Regions from separate parts of the Kitasatospora sp. NPDC040550 genome, predicted to be linked through region 1. Evidence: riboswitches for the same ligand, from Rfam matches in the RefSeq annotation. Region 1 holds a riboswitch; each other region holds the start of a gene.

Region 1 (4,230 bases):
AGGGCGGGCTCTTCCCCCACCAGGAGCTGGTGCTGCGGGACATCCTCGCCGACTGCCAGGGCGTCGTCCGCTGGGGCGGCGACGACGACGAGGTGGACGAGTCGCTGTTCTACCTCGCCCTCGGCCCCCAGGACCGCCGGGTGAACCGCCTCGCCGACCGCCTGCGCGGCTGGGCCGAACGCCCCGGCGCGGGCGCCGGTACCCCGGTGGACGTCACCTCCCCGGACCGCCGCACCGAGGCGACCGCCCTGGCCCGCACCCAGCGCGCGGCCTGACCCCGCCCGGGGCGGGCCCGGCAGCGATGCCGGGCCCGCCCCCGAACCCTCGTGATCAGCCGTCGAGTTCGGCCCGCAGGCGGCGGGCGGCGCCGACCAGGCTGTCCAGCGAGGCACGGGTCTCGGGCCAGCCGCGGGTCTTGAGGCCGCAGTCCGGGTTGACCCAGAGCCGCTCGGCCGGGATCGCCGCGAGACCGGCCCGGAGCAGCTCGACGGCCTCCTCCGTGCTCGGCACCCGCGGGGAGTGGATGTCCCAGACGCCCGGGCCGACCTCGCGCGGGTACCCGGCGGCGGCCAGCTCCCCGGCGACCTCCATGTGCGAGCGGGCGGCCTCCAGGGAGATGACGTCGGCGTCGAGTTCGTCGATCGCGGTCATGATCGCGCCGAACTCGGCGTAGCACATGTGGGTGTGCACCTGGGTGTCGGCGCGCACGCCCGAGGTGGCCAGCCGGAAGGCCTCGGTGGCCCAGTCCAGGTAGGCCGGGCGGCCGGCGGCGCGCAGCGGCAGGGTCTCGCGCAGGGCCGGTTCGTCGACCTGGACGACGGCGGCGCCGGCGGCCTCCAGGTCGGCGACCTCGTCGCGCAGGGCGAGGGCGACCTGCCGGGCGGTCTCGGCGAGCGGCTGGTCGTCGCGGACGAAGGACCAGGCGAGCATGGTGACCGGGCCGGTCAGCATGCCCTTGACCGGACGGTCGGTCAGGTCCTGGGCGTAGCGGAACCAGTCGACGGTCATCGGGTGCGGGCGGGAGATGTCCCCGGCCAGGACCGGCGGCCGGACGTAGCGGGTGCCGTAGGACTGCACCCAGCCGTGCCGGGTGGCCAGGTAGCCGGTGAGCTGCTCGGCGAAGTACTGGACCATGTCGTTGCGCTCGGGCTCGCCGTGCACCAGGACGTCCAGCCCGGCCTTCTCCTGGTAGGCGATGACCTCGCGGACCTCGGCCGCCATCCGCTCCCGGTACGCGGCGGCGTCGATCCGCCCGGCGGTCAGGTCGGCGCGGGCGACGCGCAGTTCGGTGGTCTGCGGGAAGGAGCCGATGGTGGTGGTCGGCAGCAGCGGCAGCGCGAGCCGGGCGCGCTGGGCCTCGGCCCGTACGGGGTAGGGCTGGGCGCGCCGGGCGTCGCCCGGGGTGACGGCCGCGGTGCGGGCGCGGACGACCGGGTCACGGGTGATCGGCGAGGTTGCGCGGGAGGCCAGGTCGGCGCGGTTGGCGGCGAGTTCGGCGGTGATCGCGCCGGTGCCCTCGCGCAGGGCGCGGGCCAGCAGGGCGGCCTCGGTGGCCTTCTGCTTGGCGAAGGCCAGCCAGCGGACGATCTGCGGGTCGATGTCGCGTTCGAGGGTGGCATCGATCGGCACGTGCAGCAGCGAGCAGGACGGCGCGACGTCGACCCGGTCGGCGAGCCCGAGCAGGGTGGCCAGGGTGGCCAGTGCGGCGCCCAGGTCGTTGATCCAGATGTTGCGCCCGTCGATCACCCCGGCGACCAGGCGCTTGCCGGGCAGCCCGCCGACGGCGGCGAGGTCCGCCAGGTTGGCGGCGGCCGGCCCGGTGAAGTCCAGCGCCAGGCCTTCCACCGGGGCCTTGGCCAGCACCGCCAGGGCGTCGCCGAGGCGGTCGAAGAAGCTCGCCACCAGCAGCTTCGGCCGCCCGGTCAGCGTGCCCAGCTCGCGGTAGGCCCGGGCGGCGGCGTTCAGCTCGGCCGGGGTCCGGTCCTGGACCAGCGCGGGCTCGTCCAGCTGCACCCACTCCGCGCCCGCGGCCCGGAGTGCCGCGAGCAGCTCCGCGTAGACGGGCAGCAGCCGGTCCAGCAGGGTGATCGGCTGGAAGTCGGGGGCCACCCCGGGCGCCGGCTTGGCGAGCAGCAGGTAGGTGACCGGCCCGACCAGCACCGGACGGGCGTCATGGCCCAGTGCGAGGGCCTCCGCGAGCTCGGCGACGGCCTTGGCCGGGTTCGCGGCGAAGGCGGTGTCCGGCCCCAACTCCGGGACGAGGTAGTGGTAGTTGGTGTCGAACCACTTGGTCATCTCCAGCGGGGCGACGTCCTGGTTGCCGCGCGCCATGGCGAAGTAGCCGTCCAGCGGGTCGGCGTCGACCGCCTCCCGGTGCCGCGGCGGGATCGCGCCGACCGCCACGGTGGTGTCCAGCACGTGGTCGTAGAGCGAGAAGTCGCCGGTCGGGACCTCCTCGATGCCGGAGTCGGCGAGTTGCTGCCAGTTCCCCCGGCGCAGGTCGGCGGCGGTGGCCAGCAGCGCCTCCGCGGTGACGGCGCCCTTCCAGTAGCCCTCGATCGCCTTCTTCAACTCCCGGCCCCGGCCCTGGCGGGGGTAGCCGTGGGCGGTGGCGAGGGCTGCCGCGGCTGCGGACTTCGTGGTCAAGGGACTCTCCTTCGCGAGTCTGATTCCTCAAGTGCCCGGCGACGGGGGTGAGGACGCGAAGGGACGACGGACCGGACGGGCCCCCGTACACGGGTACGGCTCCGCCGGGTGTGGTCGCCGACCCGCCCTCGAGGTCACCGGATGGCCGCGCGCGAACGGTCGCGCCCGGGCAGTGGCAGGTCTTCGGACTCGCGGGCCCGCCCGTCCTCGTCGAGGACCGGCACCTACTGGCCGTCGCTTCCCAGACCCGGTCCGGGCCCAGTGCGTATGACGGCGGTCGTTCCCACTCACCGCTGCGGGGCAGTCCCGGACTGGCCAGTTGAAAGGCGTCACCGGGTTCCCTCTTGCGACACCCCGCCTGGCGGACGGGGCGAACCAGCTGCACCGGCCACCCTACGGCCAACCCGCCGGTCTCCGGCCGGAGAACCGCGCAACCGTCCGCATGGTGAGACGGCGTCAGCCTCCGACCGGGGTGACGGCCCGGATCACCGGACTGTCACCCCGACCAGGCAGGTGTCGTCGTCGGTGTCGGCGCCGCTGTACTGCAGCAGGTGGTCCAGGTGCCCTTCGAGGCCGTCCCCGCCCTCGGCGGCCAGTCGGTGGGCCCGCTCGGAGAGGGTCGTCAGATGGCCCAGCGAAGCCTCGAGGGACTCGTCGCGGCGCTCGATCAGCCCGTCGGTGTACATCACCAGGGTGTCCCCGGGCCGGAGCGCGATCTCCTCCTCCTGGTAGTCCGCCTGGTCGACGGCGCCGAGCAGGATCCCACCGAGCTGCGGAAGGGTCCGCGCCCGGCCCCCGCGCAGCAGGACCGGCGGCGGGTGGCCCGCCCGGGCCCAGCGCAGCCGGCGGGTGGCGGGTTCGTAGAGCCCGCAGACGGCGGTGGCGGTCACGTTGTCGGTGAGGTGGTGGGTGACACTGTTCAGCCAGTTGAGCAGTTGGCCCGGTCCGGCACCGGTGGCGGCGAGGCCGCGCAGGGCGTTGCGCAGGGCGACCATGCCGGTGGCGGCCTCGATGCCGTGGCCGGCCACGTCGCCGACGCAGATCAGGACGTCGCCGGTGGGCAGCACCAGGGCGTCGTACCAGTCGCCGCCGACCAGGTGGTCCTTCTCGGCCGGGCGGTAGCGCACGGCCACGTGCAGGTCGTGCAGGTCCAACGGCCCCCGGGCGGGCGGCATGATGGCGTGCTGGAGCTGGAGGGCGAGGCGGCTGCGCTCGGCGGCCTGCTGCTCGCTCTGGGCGAGCTGGTCGCGGGTGGCGGCCAGGGCGACCTCGGTCCAGTGCTGGGCGGAGATGTCCTGGTAGGCGCCGCGGACGACACGCAGTCCGCTGTCGGGGTCGTGCACCGGTTCCGCCACCACCCGGATGTGCCGGGTGACCCCGTCGGCGCGCTGGAGGCGGAAGGCGGTGGAGGCGGGCCGCCGGTGGTGCAGCAGCGTCCGCAGGAAGCGGCCGATGGTGTGCCGGTCGTCCGGGTGGGCGTGCTCGGCCAGCTGGTCGAGGGAGATCGGCTGGTCGGTCGGCGCCAGCCCGTGCAACCCGAACAGGGTCTCGTTCCAGTCGATCCGACGGGTCACCAGGTTCTCC
Region 2 (4,230 bases), on a different contig from region 1:
CGCCAGCGTCCCGTACATCGCCGCGAACACCCCGCCGCGGTCGATGTCCCCGACCACCACCACCGGCAGCGCGGCGGCCGTGGCCAGGCCCATGTTGGCGATGTCCCGGTCCCGCAGGTTGATCTCGGCGGGAGAGCCGGCGCCCTCGCACACCACCACGTCGTAGCGGGCGCGCAGATCGGCCAGGCACTCCAGCGCCCGCTCCAGCAGGACGGGCTTGCGCTCCCGGTAGTCCAGCGCGCCCACCTCGGCCACCGGCCTGCCGAGCAGCACCACCTGGCTGCGGCCGTCCGCGCCCGGCTTCAACAGCACCGGGTTCATCGCCGCCTCCGGCTCCACCCGGGCGGCCTGCGCCTGCATCGCCTGGGCGCGGCCGATCTCGGCGCCGTCGGCGGTGACGAAGGAGTTCAGCGACATGTTCTGCGCCTTGAACGGCGCCACCCGCACGCCCTGGCGGGCCAGCCAGCGGCAGATCCCGGCCGTCACCACGCTCTTGCCCGCGTCCGAGGTCGTCCCCGCGACCAGCAGTGCGTTGCTCATGCGACCGCCTCGCTACGCTCGGCAGGCGCTTCGCACCATGCGCACCTTCCGATGATGACCTCGCTGCGCTCGCTCATGCGACCGCCTCGCTACGCTCGCCAGGCGCCTCGCACCATGCGCACCTTCCGATGATGACCTCGCTGCGCTCGCTCATGCCCCACCCTTCTTCCTCATCAGCACCCGCAGCAGGACGTGCCCCGCGACCGTCGTACCCAGCGCCAGCGCGCCCACCCGCCGGGACAGCGTGCAGGCCCGCTCGATGTCGTCCACCGTCACCGGCCGCAACTCCGCACCCAGGACAGGCCGGTGCTCCACCCGCTCCCCGTACTGCAACGTCCCACCCAGCCGGACCCCGACCGCCCCCGCGAAGGCCGACTCGGCCTGGCCCGCGTTCGGGCTCGGGTGTGCGGAGCCGTCCCGGCGCCAGACCCGCCACGCGGTCCGGGGTTCGGGCGCGGCGGCCACCGTCAGCAGGGCCGTCAGCCGGGCACCCGGCCAGCCCGCCACGTCGTCCAGCCGGGCCGAGGCCCAACCGAAGCGGGCGTAGCGGGGCGAGCGGTGGCCCACCATGGCGTCCAGGGTGTTCACCGCGCGGAAGGCCAACAGGCCCGGGGTACCGGCCAGGGCGCCCCAGACCAGCGCGTTCACCACCGCGTCGGCGGTGTTCTCGGCCACCGACTCGACCACCGCCCGGGCGATCTGCTGCCCGTCCAAGGCGCTCGGATCCCGGCCGCACAGGTGCGGCAGCCGCTCCCGGGCCGCCGTCAGGTCGCCCGCGGCCAGCGAGCGTCCGACGGTCCGGGCCTCCCGGGTCAGCGAGGTGCCACCGAGCACCGTCCAGGTCGCCGCCGCCGCCAACGCGGCCCGGCCCAGCGGGCGGCGCCCGACCGTATGGTCCAGGGCGAGCGCGCCGGCCGCGACCGCGCCCACGCACACCGCGGTGTACCCGGCACCGGCGGCGCGGTCGTCGCGCCACAGCCGCCGCTCCAGCCGCCCCGCGGCCGTGCCGAACAGGGCGACGGGGTGCCCGCGGCGCGGGTCGGCGTACCGGGCGTCGAAGGCGTAGCCCGCGACGGCGCCCACCGCGAAGGCAGCGGCCCGGGTCAGCGGGCGCACAACAACGAAAAGCTGGGAATCCAACCGGGCGGGGCAGCCTGCATCGCGTGGGTGTCCTCACTCAGGGTCCGCGCCCTGGATCGACGTACCGGGGGCGAGAGTCTCCTGGCTTCCGGGTCCGACGCACCCCCGGGCCTTCCAACGGCCCCTGACGGGCCGCCGTGGCACTTTCCGAGCGTGCTCCCCGGTGACAGTGGCGGGACCGCGCCGGACTCGCACCGGCTTCCTCTCCATGCCTCCGTTTGGCCCCAGGATCCCATCACGCGCCCGAACCGGGAGTCAACCGAGGTCACGGAGGGGTTGGTCACACGGCGCACCCGCCCCCGCCCTGTGCGATCGCCCAGCCCCACGAAGGGCCCGGCGCCCCCGCTTCGTGCGTTCGGCGGCTGGGGCCGCGCCGCAGGCCACGCCTACGGTTCGGCCATGCGCCGCAGAAAGCCCCCCGTCGCCGCCCCCACCCCGGTGCCGTTCTCGCCGGACGCCGCCCGGGCCCACCGAACCGGCCTCGGGCTGACCCCCGAGCAGGTCGCCGAGGGCATGGCCGCACACGGCGTCCGGCTGCTACCCGGCCACATCCTCGCCTGGGAGGACGGCGTGCTGCGCCCCGGCGAGACCGAGTTCATCGCCCTGGCCCGCGCCCTCTGGTGCCCGGCCGCCGCCCTGATGCCCGGCCACCCCGTCAGCCTGCGCGACCACCGCATCGCCCGGGAACTCCCCCCGGAGACCGTCGCCGAACGGGTCGGCATCCCCCTGCCCACCTACCGTCAGGCCGAACTGACCGGCCACTGGGACGGCGACCCGGACCAGACCCACGCCCTCGCCCAGGTCCTCGGCCTGCGCCTCACCGAACTGATCGAGGCCACCGGCCGCCGCGAGGCCCTCGACACCCTGCTCCGCCAATGCGTGGCCGGACGCTGGCAACCCCACCTCCGCCCGATCGCCCGCCTCGTCCCCGTCCCCGAACCCGACCTCGCCGCCGTCCTCCCCGTCCTCCACCAGGAACACCACATCCCCTCCCACTGGGGCACCACCACCCAACCCACCACCCCCACCCCACCCCTCACCCCCCGCTTCTGGCACCTCCTCAGCACCCACCACCCCACCCTCCCCGTCTGACCACACCACCCACACCACCCCACCCACACCACCCCCAACCGACCCACCCACATCAACCCCCCACCTACCCCTCACCCGCCCCAGGCGAGAGGGACGCGCTGCGGGAGGGGGCGGTGGAGGGGGTGGGTGCGGAAAGGGGCGTGACGGGTGATTTTCCGACCGCCAACGGCGCCCAGCACCCCACCCACAGGGTCGGCGGTCGGAAAATCATCCAGCCCCCGGAGCACCCACCCCCGGAACCGCCCCCGGACCCACCCACCCTCCCGAAAGCCCACCCCCACACCAAAGCCCCCGCGCAGCGGCCCCCCAGACGGCCCAGCCCGGTGGCCGCCCCGCCAGGGCCCTTGTGGACTGGTCCTCGAACACCGTCCGGGTCCGTGAACAGAGCGGGGATCGATATGCGTTGGAGAACCGCAGCCGTCGTGGCGGCCGCCACCGGTGCCGCTGCCGGGGCCGCCGTCCTGGTCGTGGGCCGTCGGGCCTCCGAGCGGATGGTCCGTCCGGGTGCGGGCCCGGGCGCCGTCGGTCCGGATTCGGGGCCGGTGCTGGTGCAGAGCCTGGCGGCGGGGCGGGTGACGTTCAGTCGGCGTCCGGAGAGCCTGCAGCCCGGCCGCTGGGCGGTGGAGTGGGCGGACGGCGGGCACGCGGTGGTGGAGGAGGTCCTGCACAGTGACGCGCAGGGCGTCACCCGGCGGCTGGTCCGGGCGGACCGGGGCACGCTGACGCCGGGCACCGAGGTCCGTTTCACTCCGCGCGTGTACCTGGGCGATCCGACCTCGGCGCTCGGTCTGGCCTTCACCGACACGGTGGCCGACGGCGAGCTGGGCCCGCTGCCGGTCTGGCTGATCGGTGGCAAGCGCGGCACCTGGGTGGTTCTGGTCCACGGCCCGGAGGCGGACCGCGGGCAGGCTCTTCCGGTGCTGCCGGCGCTGCACCGTCTGGGCCTGCCGGCGCTGGTGGTCACCTACCGCGGCGACGAGGGGGCTCCGGCCTCCCCGGACGGCTACAGCCACTTCGGCGAGACGGAGTGGCGGGACGTCGAGTCGGCGGTGCGGCTGGCCCTGGACCACGGTGCGGGCCGGGTGATCCTGTACGGCTGGTCGGTGGGTGCGACGACGGTGCTGCAGACGGCGGCGCGGTCGGCCTGGGCGCACGCGATCAGTGGGATCGTGCTGGATTCGCCGGTCCTGGACCTGCCCGCGGCCGCCCGTCGGGACGCCGCCCGGGCGGGTTTCACCGGGGTCTCCGCCGAGCTCGGCGCGCTGGCGGCGGAGGGCCGTACGGGCGTCGACCTGGCGGACTTCTCCCGCTTGGCGGAGGGTGCGGACCTGCGGGTCCCGACCCTGGTGCTGCACAGTCCGGACGACGCGCTCGCGCCGATCGGCACGGTGGAGCGGCTGGCGGCGGCCCGCCACGACGTGGTGAGCCTCCAGCGCTTCCCGGGGGCCGAGCACGCGG
Region 3 (4,230 bases), on a different contig from region 1:
GGTGGAAGGGGTAGCGCCGCAGGCTGACCTCCGTCCCCTCGCTCTTGCCCTCGACGTCGTACGCGCTGGGCCGCTCGGCGCCGGCGGGTTGGGGTGCGGGCCTGGGGTAGGGCGGCAGGACGGGTTCACCGGCGGGTTCGTCGAGGCCGTCGAGGAAGGAGTACAGCAGGGGGCGCAGCAGCCGGGCGGATTCGCCGCGGTGGGCGAGCGAGCGGTCGGTGATGGCGGTCAGGTCGGTGTGGTCGTCCTGGGCTCGCACCAGGGCCAGTTCGAGCTGGGCGGCGAGGTCGCCGTCGGGGTCGAGCGCGGGCGCGGCCTGGCCGAAGGCGTAGCTGGGGGAGCGCGGGTCGAGTTCGGCGGCGCCGGTGGCGACGATCATCGTGGGCCGTTTCAGGGCGGCGCCGTAGAAGGAGACCGAGCCGTGGTCGCCGATCATGAAGTCGGCGGCGACGAGTGCGGCCTGCCAGCCCTGGTGGGGCGGGACGAGGCGCAGGCCCATCCGCCGGGCGTCGTCGAGCAGGGCCGCCGGGTCGTGCCGGCTCCAGATGTTGGGGTGCAGGACGACGGCCACCGCGTACTCGTCGGCGGGCAGTTGGCGGACCAGCCGCTGCGGCAGGTCGGGGTGACGGCCGAATAACGAGTGCTCGCTCCAGGTGGAGTCGACGACGACGAGCCGGCGGCCGTCGACGGCGCCGAGGGCGGCGCGGTAGCCGTCGCGGGAGCGTCGGCTGCGCAGGATCCGGTCGAAGCACGGGTCGCCGACGACCTCGGCGACGTCCAGGGCCTCGGGGCAGGAGCTCCGCAGCCGGTCCAGCTGTTCGGGGTGGGAGAGGCCGAGGACGTCGACGAACACCCTTCCGTGGTGGGTGAGTTCGTTGCGGGAGAGGCCGGCGGAGCTGACCGCGTCGCCGGTGGACTCGGTGACCAGGCGGTTGTAGCCGGCGCCGTGCGGGAGGACGACCAGACGGGCGTCCAGCCGGTGCATGGAGGCGTGGACGGCGCAGGCGACGGCCAGGTCGAAGCGGTGGCGGACGGCGTCCTCCCAGTCCAGCACGGTGTAGCCGGGCAGGCCGTGGAGGTACTCGTCCAGGGCGCGGTCGGCGAAGGCGGAGCCGGGGTTGACGGTGAAGTACCGCTCGATGCCGTCCGGGTCGAGCAGGGTGAGGACGTCCAGGACCCGGGTCGCCGAGGTGAGGGTGCGGGCGACCGCCAGCACGCGGGCCTTGACCGGGCGGGTGTTCCAGCGGTCGGCTGGCCGGACGTGGGGGTGGGACGGCACATCGTGATCGTACTCATCCCGCCGCGCCCCCGGCGTGGTTTGCCGAGTGTCGGTCAGCCCGCCGCCGCGGCGGGCTCCTCGTGGTCGGCGGCGGCGCACTCGTCGAGGAGGGGGCGCATGGCGTCGTCCACGAGCCGGTAGCGCACCACGCGTCCGTCCTTGTCGCCGGTGACCACGCCCGCCGTGCGGAGCAGTCGCAGGGCCTGGGAGACGGCCGGGTCGCGCATGCCGGTGGCGACCGCCAGGTCGCTGACGGCGAGCGGGCCGGCCCGGTGGAGGGCGAGCAGCAGGGCGAGCCGGCCGGGGTCGGAGAGCAGGGAGAACCGCTCGGCCCAGGTCCGGACGTGGGCGGTGTCCCCGATGGCGGCGATGGCCTCGCAGACCCGGTGTCCGTCGATGGTGCGGTGGCCCGCGCGGTCGGCCGGTACGAGATGCATGCGGACATTCTGGCAGCTCACGACCTGTGATCCTGGACACCTGCACAGGTGCGCAACCTTGCGAGGGTGCGGTCCTGCCCCTACGGTGTTCCCCGCCGTGGTGCTCGGGAAGACCGGTGACGGACCCTCAACAGGTCCCATTCCGGAGCGGCCCTCGCCACTGTGATCGGGGGACAGTCGTCCGGATCCACGTGCCACTGGGTGCTTCGTGCACCTGGGAAGGCGGGTCCGGAAGCCCCGTAAGCCAGGAGACCGGCCACGGCATCTCACGAAGTCATTCCACGAGGTGCTGGAGCGTGAACCGAAGATGACCCTGCCCGAAACCGCCGCGCCCGCCGAGGCGGGCCCCGCCCCCTCCGTCCTGCCCACCTTCCGGTGGAAGCGCGAGGACACCCTCCGGACCGCCGGGTTGATGGGGGTGATCCTGGCCATGCACGTGGTGGCCTTCGGGACCCTCGTCTTCCTGGTCGCGCCGCACAACTACGCCGTCGGCACCCAGGTCTTCGGGGTGGGCCTGGGCATCACCGCCTACACCCTCGGCATGCGGCACGCCTTCGACGCCGACCACATCGCGGTGATCGACAACACCACCCGCAAGCTGATGGCGGACGGCAAGCGGCCGGTCTCGGTCGGTTTCTGGTTCGCCCTGGGCCACTCCTCGATGGTGGTCGTCATGGCCGCCCTGGTGGCGGGCGGCGCCCAGCTGGCGAACACGCTGATGGACGACGACTCGGCCACCCACAAGTGGCTCGGGCTGGTCGGCACCACGGCCTCCGGCGCCTTCCTCTACCTGATCGGCGCGCTCAACCTGGCGGCGCTGCTCGGCATCCTCAAGGTGTTCCGCTCGATGCGGGCCGGGCAGTTCGACGAGTCGGAGCTGGAGGCGCACCTCGACTCGCGCGGCTTCATGGCCCGGATCCTGAACCGGGCGACCCGCTCGATCACCCGGCCCGGGCAGATGTTCCCGGTCGGCATGGTGCTGGGCCTGGGCTTCGACACCGCGACCGAGGTCACCCTGATGGTGATGGCCGGTTCGGGCGCGGCGGCCGGGCTGCCCTGGTACGCGATCGTCTGCCTGCCGCTGCTGTTCGCGGCCGGGATGAGCCTGTTCGACACCCTGGACGGGACGTTCATGAACTTCGCGTACCAGTGGGCCTTCTCCAACCCGGTGCGCAAGGTGTACTACAACCTGACCATCACCGGGCTGTCGATCGCGGTGGCCTTCATCATCGGCACCATCGAGCTGGTCGGCGTGCTGCACGAGAAGCTCGACCTGACCGACCCGGTGACCGGGTTCATCGCGGACATCTCGCTGGACAACGTCGGCTACGCGATCGCCGGGCTGTTCGTGGTGGTGTGGGCGATCGCCATCGGGTACTGGAAGCTGGCGGGCGTCGAGAAGCGCTGGACGCCCGCGCAGCAGCAGCAGTAGCGCAGCAGCGGGTAGCGGTCGGGGTCACGCTGCCGCGAGCAGCAGGGTGCCCGCCACGGCGAGCCCGGCGCCGGCCACCTGGACCGGACGCAGCCGCTCCTTCGCCACCCCGCGCGCCGGCCGTGCGGTGACCACCGGGCACCCGACGCCGACAACGGCGCCTCCCCGAGCCGGGGAGGCGCCGTTCGCGTTCCGTCGTCAGTGCCGGTCGCCGTAGCGGCGGCGGAACTGCTCGACCCGGCCGGCGGTGTCGAGCACCCGGGACTGGCCGGTGTAGAAGGGGTGGCTCGCCGAGGAGATCTCCACGTCGATCACCGGGTAGGTGTTGCCGTCCTCCCACTCGACGGTGCGGTCGCCGGTGACCGTCGAGCGGGTGAGGAAGGCGAGGCCGCCGACCTTGTCGCGGAAGACGACCGGGCGGTAGGCGGGGTGGATTCCGGGCTTCATGGCGGGGCTCCTCCGAGGGGTGGGTGCGGTCAGCGCTCTTCGCGGAAGTCGACGTGCCGGCCCGCGACCGGGTCGTACTTGCGCAGGACCATCCGGTCCGGGTCGTTCCGGCGGTTCTTGCGGGTCAGGTACGTGAAGCCGGTGCCGGCGGTGGAGCGGAGCTTGATCACGGGGCGCAGTTCGCTGCGGGCCATCGGGCGTCCTCCTGGGGTCTCGGGCTCCTGGGCCGTCGCGGTCCCGGGGCCACGTGGTGCGGGGTTCGCGGGGCTGGATCGGAACCGTACACCGAAATGGATGTCATTTTCATCTGGTGTAACGTGACCTCCGTCCTGCCCATTCCCGGACGCCAGGGAGCACCCATGTCCGCCCACTGCCAGCTCACCGGCCGCCGGCCCGGCTTCGGCAACGCGATCTCGCACTCGCACCGCCGCACCCCGCGCCGCTTCGACCCCAACATCCAGCGCAAGCGCTACTGGCTGCCCGGCGAGGGCCGGTACGTCCGGCTGGTGCTGAGCGCCAAGGGGATCAAGACCGTCGACACGATCGGCGTCGAGGCCGCCGTCGCCCGCATCCGCGCCCGCGGGGAGAAGGTCTGATGGCCAAGCAGAGCAAGATCGCCAAGAACGAGCAGCGGC

Evidence for each region. Region 1 has a riboswitch for cobalamin ahead of metE (5-methyltetrahydropteroyltriglutamate--homocysteine S-methyltransferase). Riboswitches for the same ligand answer to the same signal wherever they lie in the genome.
Region 2: it holds a riboswitch for cobalamin, as region 1 does, so the genes downstream of both, ACZ58X_RS08470 (cobalamin biosynthesis protein) here and metE (5-methyltetrahydropteroyltriglutamate--homocysteine S-methyltransferase) in region 1, are expected to answer to the same signal.
Region 3: it holds a riboswitch for cobalamin, as region 1 does, so the genes downstream of both, nicT (Nickel transporter NicT) here and metE (5-methyltetrahydropteroyltriglutamate--homocysteine S-methyltransferase) in region 1, are expected to answer to the same signal.

What each region holds. Positions count from the first base shown of each region.
Region 1 is NZ_JBVIWC010000019.1:130,207-134,436, reverse strand. It holds gene ACZ58X_RS26325 (hypothetical protein) at 1-275, shown strand, start outside; gene metE (5-methyltetrahydropteroyltriglutamate--homocysteine S-methyltransferase) at 331-2,646, opposite strand; cobalamin riboswitch at 2,820-3,024, opposite strand; gene ACZ58X_RS26315 (SpoIIE family protein phosphatase) at 3,132-4,230, opposite strand, start outside.
Region 2 is NZ_JBVIWC010000004.1:156,111-160,340, forward strand. It holds gene ACZ58X_RS08465 (cobyric acid synthase) at 1-540, opposite strand, end outside; gene ACZ58X_RS08470 (cobalamin biosynthesis protein) at 691-1,656, opposite strand; cobalamin riboswitch at 1,756-1,884, opposite strand; gene ACZ58X_RS08475 (helix-turn-helix domain-containing protein) at 2,080-2,772, shown strand; gene ACZ58X_RS08480 (alpha/beta hydrolase family protein) at 3,171-4,230, shown strand, end outside.
Region 3 is NZ_JBVIWC010000009.1:64,537-68,766, reverse strand. It holds gene ACZ58X_RS15620 (hypothetical protein) at 1-1,279, opposite strand, end outside; gene ACZ58X_RS15615 (ArsR/SmtB family transcription factor) at 1,333-1,716, opposite strand; cobalamin riboswitch at 1,798-1,991, shown strand; gene nicT (Nickel transporter NicT) at 2,024-3,148, shown strand; gene ACZ58X_RS15605 (type B 50S ribosomal protein L31) at 3,347-3,595, opposite strand; gene rpmG (50S ribosomal protein L33) at 3,625-3,789, opposite strand; gene rpmB (50S ribosomal protein L28) at 3,955-4,191, shown strand; gene rpsN (30S ribosomal protein S14) at 4,191-4,230, shown strand, end outside.